DNA from 4 places in the Bradyrhizobium sp. Rc2d genome. Region 2 is predicted to be linked to each of the others. Evidence: predicted binding sites of a transcription regulator. Region 2 holds the regulator's gene; each other region holds the start of a gene.
The links. Region 2 encodes LexA, which represses DNA repair genes until DNA is damaged. Its sites were predicted from a motif close to TGTTCNNNNTGTGTTCNG; they were not measured.
Positions count from the first base shown of each region.

Region 1: a site for LexA is predicted at 1,014-1,031, ahead of dinB (DNA polymerase IV). Genes of this name have one in related genera too.
Region 3: a site for LexA is predicted at 1,263-1,280, ahead of ruvC (crossover junction endodeoxyribonuclease RuvC). Genes of this name have one in related genera too.
Region 4: a site for LexA is predicted at 881-898, ahead of BLV07_RS44775 (PA0069 family radical SAM protein). Genes of this name have one in related genera too.

Region 1 covers NZ_FNCU01000089.1:6,130-8,329, reverse strand. The annotation lists gene BLV07_RS44935 (exonuclease domain-containing protein) at 1-941, opposite strand, end outside; gene dinB (DNA polymerase IV) at 1,076-2,185, shown strand.
Region 2 covers NZ_FNCU01000008.1:96,331-98,530, reverse strand. The annotation lists gene BLV07_RS13080 (hypothetical protein) at 1-99, opposite strand, end outside; gene lexA (transcriptional repressor LexA) at 678-1,379, opposite strand; gene BLV07_RS13065 (molybdopterin molybdotransferase MoeA) at 1,556-2,200, opposite strand, start outside.
Region 3 covers NZ_FNCU01000003.1:108,627-110,826, forward strand. The annotation lists gene BLV07_RS06660 (methyl-accepting chemotaxis protein) at 1-103, opposite strand, end outside; gene BLV07_RS06665 (YebC/PmpR family DNA-binding transcriptional regulator) at 327-1,073, shown strand; gene ruvC (crossover junction endodeoxyribonuclease RuvC) at 1,311-1,838, shown strand; gene ruvA (Holliday junction branch migration protein RuvA) at 1,835-2,200, shown strand, end outside.
Region 4 covers NZ_FNCU01000087.1:13,189-15,388, forward strand. The annotation lists gene BLV07_RS44775 (PA0069 family radical SAM protein) at 1-859, opposite strand, end outside; gene BLV07_RS44780 (phosphoketolase family protein) at 1,070-2,200, shown strand, end outside.

The DNA.
Region 1 (2,200 bases), on a different contig from region 2:
TGCTCGTCGTCGCTTTCGGCATCGTCGATCATGTCCCGCAGCAGATTCTCGGCCGCCTTGTCGCCCTTCGCGTACAGCAACCGGACGAGGCGCTCGCGGCAATCCGCGGAGCCGCCGAAACGATAGAGCCGTTCGGCCAGATCCTTGTCGCCTTGCTTCTCGAAGAACTGCCCGACCTGGCACGCGGCGCGGGCCGCAAGGTCGGCGGCGTATTCGGTCGTCCGCGGGGGTCCGTCCAGAATCGCCGCGGCAGCCCTCTCGAATATTTCGGCGGAACGGACTTCGATGCGATCCAGCACCTGGCTGTAGTGAAAACACGCATGCGCTTCGTCGGCGTCGGCGAAGCGAGCGCTGAACGACGTCTCTCTGTTCGTGCGCAGAACACCGAGATCGCGCAGAGCGAAGTTCTTGAGGTCATCCGCCGTCTTGCCGAAATAGAGGTACAGCAGGAATTCGATCGGTCGCGTGTTGTCGAGCGCTATGAAGCCTCCGGCGCCGCAATGCCTTGCGGCAAGATCGAACGGAATCGCGGCGACGAAGAAGTCGGCCAGCGCCGGTTTCGACCATGAGGTGCGGACGTCGCGGCCAAACCCCGCGGCACGCGCGCCGTCGACAAGTGCGGTCTTCGGCAAGCAAAGGACGAAAGCGGTATAGTCCTCGGCGCGCAGCCCGCGCGCCTGGCCACACGCGATCAAGTCACACGCCGCGGCTTCGAGGTCGGTGATCTCGGGATACTTGAACAGCGCGCGATTGAAGATCGCCCCTCGCCGGTTGACCATCCGGATGAGCAGACACTGCGCGTCCTTCGTAAGGCCGCGAAAGCGGGCGGTAAACGAACGGTGCTCGTCGGTGAGGATCTCGCCATACGTCTTCTCCACGAAATGGAGCATTTCGACGAAGTGGTCGAGATAGTAGTAGACCGGCAACGTAGTAGGCTTCATTTGACGCGCGCCGTTTCCCATCGATTCTGGTCGACGAAGCTGTTCTCAACGACCAGCCAAGTACGGTTTTATCGTTCCTTTTTTGTTCTGACCGCGCTATTTGTCAAGGCGGAGCGAAGGACGGACCCGTAGAGATGGATGCACCGGCCGAAAGCCGACCCGACGCCGGCCATTCCCACCGCAAGATCATCCACATCGACATGGACGCCTTCTACGCGTCGGTCGAGCAGCGGGACAATCCGGATCTGCGAGGCAAGCCAGTCGCGGTCGGCGGCTCGGCGGAACGCGGCGTGGTAGCGGCGGCGAGCTATGAGGCCCGCAAGTTCGGAGTTCGCTCCGCGATGGCGTCCGTCACCGCCAAGAGGCAGTGTCCAGACCTGATTTTCGTAAAGCCGCGTTTCGAGGTCTACAAAGCGATAAGCCGGCAAATCCGCGACATCTTCGCGGAGCACACGCCGGTTATCGAACCGCTTTCTCTCGACGAAGCCTATCTAGACGTCACCGAAAATCTTCAGGGCATTCCCCTCGCCCGCGACGTCGCGCTGCGGATCCGCGAGAAGATCAAGGCCGAGACGGGCCTCAACGCTTCGGCCGGCATCAGCTACAACAAATTTCTGGCGAAGCTCGCTTCGGATCACAGGAAGCCGAACGGCCAGTACGTCATCTCTCCGGACATGGGCGCCGCGTTCGTGGAGTCGCTGCCAGTCGGCAAATTCCACGGCATCGGTCCGGCGACGAGCGCGAAGATGAATGGCCTCGGCATCTTCACCGGAATGGACATCCGCAACCAGACGCTCGAGTTCATGAATGCCAACTTCGGCAAGTCCGGCGCCTATTACTACTGGATCTCGCGCGGCATCGACGATCGCCCCGTCCGCGCCAACCGCATCCGCAAGTCCATCGGCGCCGAGAACACGTTCTTTGCGGACCTCACGACATTCGACGTGATGGCCGCCGAGCTCCGGCCACTGATCGACAAGGTCTGGCGTCACTGTGAGAGCACCGGCAACCGGGGACGGACCGTGACGCTCAAGGTCAAGTTCTTCGATTTCGAGATCATCACGCGGAGCCGATCGGTCCCGACGGTCGTGTCGAGCCGGGACGACTTGGAGAGTTTGGCGATATCCCTGCTGCAGGCCGAGATACCTTTCCCGAAGTCGGTTCGCCTGCTAGGCGTGTCGCTGTCCTCGCTGCAAACGCAGGGGAACGACGATGCCGAGCCTCAGCTCGATCTGCCCATCTGACGCTGCCCATCGGTG
Region 2 (2,200 bases):
AAAACCGCGCGTCGAGGTGCCGCGGAACGTTGTCGACACGATCGTCTCGCCGACTTCGGCGGGGCGCGATGCAACGGCATGCAGACTGTAGTCACACATCGGGTGCTCCTATTCGAAGATAGCAACCCGCGCCTCTTTCGGAGGCGCAAGCCTCTATCAGAGTGGAAGCACGTAACGTTCTGCTTGGTTGTGGGCGAATCTGCGGCTGGCGTCAGCAGGATGCGATCACATTATCTTTCCCGAATCCGATAGGAACAAAGTTCGCTTTAGTGCATTTGGCGGATGCGAGCGTCAGCGGCCTGCGGGCGCCGACCATCCGGAATATGGCCAACTCGGCTGTGGCTGTCGCGCGACGGCATTTCGGGCGCTACGGAATTGCTCGGTCGTTGTTGCGTGCGCCGACTTGCGGGGATGGTGCTGCGATTGTGCTGCGAATGCTTGCGCTGCCGATGCAGCGATCAGCATACTGGCGAACGCGCTCAAAACGATCCTGCGCATCGTTGTCTCCTCGATCTCTTGAGCCGCAAAGCGATGAGTGCTTCGGGCGGCATGTTGAGGACATAGCGCTGGGAGAGGGGCCAGATAATCTGCCCAAGATCAGAAAGACTATTCAGCTGGAGCGGACAATCCGTCCGCTCCAATCGGAATCATTGGTATCGAATGACCGCTGGGTCGTCTCAGTACTTGCGGTACAGTCCGATCAGCTTGCCCTGAATCTTCACCCGGTTCGGCGGCAGGATGCGCACCTCGTAGGCGGCGTTGGCGGGTTCGAGCGCGATCGAGGCGCCGCGGCGGCGGAAGCGCTTGAGCGTCGCTTCCTCGTCGTCGATCAGCGCCACCACGATGTCGCCGGTATCGGCGCTCTCGTTGCGCTGGATCAGCGCCATGTCGCCGTCGAGGATGCCGGCCTCGACCATCGAATCGCCGCGCACTTCGAGCGCATAGTGTTCGCCCGAGCCGAGCATGTCGGGCGGCACGCTGATGGTGTGACTGCGGGTCTGCAACGCTTCGATCGGCGTACCGGCTGCGATGCGACCCATCACGGGCACCGCAACGGGACGCTCGCCCTCGTCGGCGGGCGGACTGGAGCTCGCGCGCACCTTGCCGAGATTGCCCTCGATGACGCTTGGCGTGAAGCCGCGGCGGTTGCCGGCGGCGGCCTGGAGCTCAGGCAGCTTGATCACCTCGATGGCGCGAGCGCGGTTGGGCAGGCGGCGGATGAAGCCGCGCTCCTCCAGCGCGGTGATCAGGCGATGGATGCCCGATTTCGAGCGCAGGTCGAGCGCATCCTTCATCTCGTCGAAGGAGGGCGGCACGCCGCTTTCCTTCAGACGTTCGCTGATGAACCGCAGAAGCTCGTATTGTTTGCGCGTTAACATCTCGACCAAAGTCCCCCGGTTGATGTCGTTCGATTCCGAGACGCTGAATTGGAGCGGCGAACCGCTACATCCTCGAAACAAATCATGAACGGACACTATATGTTCGATATGTGTTCCGCAACTGCTTAATTTACCGTGAACGCGACAAAGTTCGCGGAACACGTGTGGTGGTGCGCTCAGACGGGCAGGCGCAGCACCTCGCAAGGCGAGCCGGCTCCGGCTTTCGGCGCGAACGGTGCGCGCACGAGAAGTGCCTGCGCCGCAGCGAGATTCGCAAGCAGCGAGGAATCCTGGTGATCGACGGGAACGGCCACCAGCGTGCCGTCGTCGCGCTGTTCCAGACGTGCACGAAGATAATCCGCGCGCATATCGTTTGCGCCCACATCGCGGCCGAGCACGGCGCGCTCATGGCGGTGATGAATCACGGACCGGCCCGACAAGGCGCGAATCAGCGGCACCATGAACAGGAAGGCGCACACATAGGACGACACGGGATTACCCGGCAGGCCGATCACGCGCATCGCACCGAGCCGCCCATGCATCATTGGCTTGCCCGGGCGCATCGCAATCTTCCAGAACGCCATCGAGACACCTTCGTCCCTCAGCGCCTGCTGGACCAGATCGTGGTCGCCGACCGATGCACCGCCGGTCGTGACCAGGATGTCGGCGCCGCTCTCGCGGGCGCGGCGGATGCCGGCGGTGGTGGCCTCCAGCGTGTCGGCGGCAATGCCGAGGTCGCTGGTGTCGGCCCCCTCGCTGCGGGCGAGCGCGTGCAGGGCATAGCCGTTGGAATAGACGATCTGGCCGCGGCCGGGCGTGGT
Region 3 (2,200 bases), on a different contig from region 2:
CGCCGTCCGTGGCGGGGACGGGCTCGAAATTGGCCACCGGCTGCGGAGCTGCCGCGGGCGCAGCCATCTCCGGCAGACGCTTCCGAAATAGTCCGAACGCCATCACGTCTCTCTTGTCGGGGAACGGGCGGACGCTATTTTCGCAGGCCGAAATGAAATCAGGGTTAACAATGCCCGACCTCTAGGCACGGACCATTACGGTGGCTACCTCTACAGTGCTACCTTAAAGTACCAGAGCCCTTTGATTCCGGTGGGTTGGCGGCCTATAAGGCCGCGCTTCCCACCCCATCGGCGAACGATTCCAAAGACCATTCAAGAGACCACGCATGGCCGGACATTCCCAATTCAAGAACATCATGCACCGCAAGGGGCGGCAGGATGCCCAGAAGTCGAAGCTGTTCGGCAAGCTGGCGCGGGAAATCACCGTCGCGGCCAAGCTCGGCACCCCTGACCCCGCCATGAACCCGCGCCTGCGCGCCGCCGTGATCGCCGCGCGCCAGGAGAACATGCCGAAGGACAATATCGAGCGCGCCATCAAGAAGGCGCTCGGCAGCGACGGCGAGAACTATGACGAAATCCGCTACGAGGGCTACGGCCCCGGTGGCGTCGCCGTCATCGTCGAGGCGCTGACCGACAACCGCAACCGCGCCGCTTCCGACATCCGCTCCTTCTTCACCAAGTCCGGCGGCAATCTCGGCGAAACCGGCTCGGTCTCGTTCATGTTCGACCGCACCGGCATCATCGAATACGACCGCAGCGTCGCCTCCGACGACGCCGTGCTGGACGCCGCGATCGAGGCCGGCGCCGACGACGTGATCTCGAGCGAGAGCGGCCACGAGATCTACGCCTCGACCGAAGGCTACCGCGACGTCGCCAAGGCGCTGGAAGCCAAGTTCGGCGAGCCGCGCAAGGCAGCGCTGATCTGGAAGCCGCAGAACACGGTCGCGGTCGACGATGAGACCGGCGAGAAGCTCTTGAAGCTGATGGACCTGCTGAACGAGCACGACGACGTCCAGAACGTCTACGCCAATTTCGAGGTGTCGGACGCGCTTATGGCGAAGATGGGTGGGTAGGGGCCGTTCGTCTGCCCCGTGCTCCGCTGTCGTCGCCCGGCTTGACCGGGCGACCCAGTATTCCAGAGACGTTCGAAGGATACGGAGAAGCTGCGGCGTACTGGATACCCCGCTTTCGCGGGGTATGACGACGGAATGCAGGGCGGGCACCTTCCGACCATCACCACACCCCACTTCCCCTGTTACTTCCGTTCTGTTTCTGTTTCCCTCAGTCCGGCCAGCCGCTATCACTGGCCCATGACTGCGCTTCCGATTCGTGGCCCCGTTCGCATCATCGGCATCGACCCCGGCCTGCGCCGCACCGGCTGGGGCGTGATCGAGGCTGAGGGCAATCGCTTGATCTACGTCGCCTGCGGTTCGGTGGAACCGCCGGACGATTTGCCGCTGTCGAGCCGTCTGCTCGCGATTCATGAGGGGCTCGCTTCCGTTCTGTCCGATCACAAGCCGATGGAGGCCGCGGTCGAGCAGACTTTTGTGAATAAGGACGGCGTCGCGACGCTGAAGCTCGGCCAGGCCCGCGGCGTTGCCATGCTGGCGCCCGCGATGTTCGGCATCAGTGTCGCCGAATATGCGCCGAACCAGGTCAAGAAGACGGTGGTCGGCGCCGGTCACGCCGACAAGCAACAGATCGCGATGATGCTCAAGATTTTGCTGCCCAAAGCCGAGCCGCCGTCGGCAGACGCCGCCGACGCACTCGCCATCGCCATCACCCACGCCCATCACCGCCAGAGCACCGCGCTCAGGCTGAAGGTGGTGGGGATATGATTGGCAAGCTCAAGGGCCTGATCGATTCCTACGGCGAGGATTTCGTCATCCTCGACGTCGGCGGCGTTGGCTATCAGGTGCACTGCTCGTCGCGCACCTTGCAGCATCTGCCGTCGCCGGGCGAAGCGGCCGTGCTGTCGATCGAGACCTATGTCCGCGAGGATCAGATCAAACTATTCGGCTTCCGCACCGATCAGGAGCGCGAATGGTTCCGGTTGTTGCAGACCGTGCAGGGCGTCGGCGCCAAGGTCGCGCTCGCGGTGCTCGGCACCTTGTCGCCGGCCGATCTCGCCAATGCCATTGCGCTACGCGACAAGGCGGCGGTGTCGCGGACGCCCGGCGTCGGCCCCAAGGTCGCCGAG
Region 4 (2,200 bases), on a different contig from region 2:
CATGGGCTGCGGCATCGAGGATGCGCTCGATCTCGGAATCGTTCAGCGCGGGAATCACGGGCGCGACCATCACGGTGGTGGGAATACCGGCGTCGGAGAGCTGCTTCAGCGCCTCCAGCCGCTTCGGCGGCGTCGAGGCGCGCGGCTCCATGGTGCGCGCGAGCTTCGGATCGAGTGACGTCACCGAGATCGCGACCTTGGCGAGATTGCGCTTGGCCATCCGCGCGAGAATGTCGATGTCTCGCACCACCAGCGCCGACTTGGTGACGATGCCGACCGGATGCCCGGTGCGCTCCAGCACCTCGAGGATGCCGCGCATGATCTTTCGCTCGCGCTCGATCGGCTGATAGGGATCGGTGTTGGTGCCGATCGCAATCATCCGCGGCTCGTAGCCGCTTGTTGCGAGCTCCTTCTCCAGCAGCGCCGGCGCCTCGGGCTTCACGAACAGCTTCGATTCGAAGTCGAGCCCCGGCGACAGGCCGAGATACGCATGGGTCGGCCGCGCGAAGCAATAGACGCAGCCGTGCTCGCAGCCGCGATAGGGATTGATCGAGCGGTCGAAGCCGATGTCGGGGGAGTCGTTGCGGGTGATCACTTTGCGCGAGGTGTCGACGGCGACCGTGGTCTTGAACGGCGGCAGCTCCTCCAGGCTCTGCCAGCCATCGTCGAAAGCGACGCGCGCCTCGGCCTCATAGCGGCCGCTGGCATTGGACTGGGCGCCCCGCCCTCGCCGGCGCGCACGGTCGATGGCGACGCCAAGCTCGGGAAAATCGGCAGGAAACTCAGAAGGCGCACCCGCCGGCTCGGAGGGCGCCGTGACCGGCGGGTGCTTGAGGGCACGAGAAGATGCTCGACTCATGAAGCCAACATAGCATCTGAACGGAACAAATCAAGAACAAGAACAAAAAACGCGAAAACAGCCCCATGCACAGTAGCGCTGCCCAAACTTCGGGCGCTTACCCTTGACCTCACGCAACACCGGCGCCGCGGCGATCCCGTTTCATGGCGAAGGGATCAATCGCGCCGGAACAATGTTGGTGACGATCGCTGGGTGAAGGTCGGCAAGAACATGACAAGTCAACGACAATTGCGCGCGGCGAGCAGCGAACTCGATCTCCTCGATCGCTACTGGCGTGCCGCCAACTATCTCTCCGTCGGGCAAATCTATCTCCTCGACAATCCGCTGCTACGCGAGCCGCTGCGGCCCGAGCACATCAAGCCGCGCCTGCTCGGCCATTGGGGCACGACGCCCGGTTTGAACTTCATCTATGCCCATCTCAATCGCGTCATCCGTGCGCTTGACCTCAACGTGATCTACGTCTGCGGCCCCGGCCATGGCGGCCCGGGCATGGTCGCCAACACCTACCTGGAAGGCAGCTACAGCGAGGTCTATCCCGACATCGCCCGGGATGCGGACGGATTGCGCAAGCTGTTCAGGCAGTTCTCCTTCCCCGGGGGCATTCCGAGCCATGCGGCGCCGGAAACGCCGGGCTCGATCCACGAGGGCGGCGAGCTCGGCTATGCGCTGGTGCACGCCTATGGCGCCGCATTCGACAATCCCGACCTCATCGTCGCCTGCGTCGTCGGCGACGGCGAGGCCGAAACCGGCCCGCTCGCGGCGTCCTGGCACTCCAACAAGTTCCTCAACCCTGCCCATGACGGCGCGGTGCTGCCGATCCTGCATCTCAACGGCTACAAGATCGCCAACCCGACCGTGCTCGGGCGGATGCGGGACGACGAGATCCGCGATCTCTTCCGCGGGCTCGGCCACGAGCCGCTGTTCGTCGAAGGCGACGATCCCAAATTGATGCACCAGGCCATGGCGGATGCGCTCGACGTCGCGCTCGCCAGCATCCGCTCGATCCAGCAGCACGCGCGCGACGGGCGCAGAAACGTCGAGCGACCGCGCTGGCCGATGATCGTGCTGCGCAGCCCCAAGGGCTGGACCGGCCCGAAGGAGGTCGACGGCAAGAAGGTCGAAGGTTTTTGGCGCGCGCATCAGGTCCCCGTTGCGAGCTGCCGCGAGAACCCGGCGCATCTGAAGCTGCTCGAGGACTGGATGCGCAGCTATGAGCCGGACAAGTTGTTCGACGCCGGCGGCGCGTTCATTCCCGAGCTTCAGGCGCTGGCGCCCGAAGGCCAGCGGCGGATGGGCGCCAATCCGCATGCCAATGGCGGTCTGTTGAAGAAGGAGCTGAAG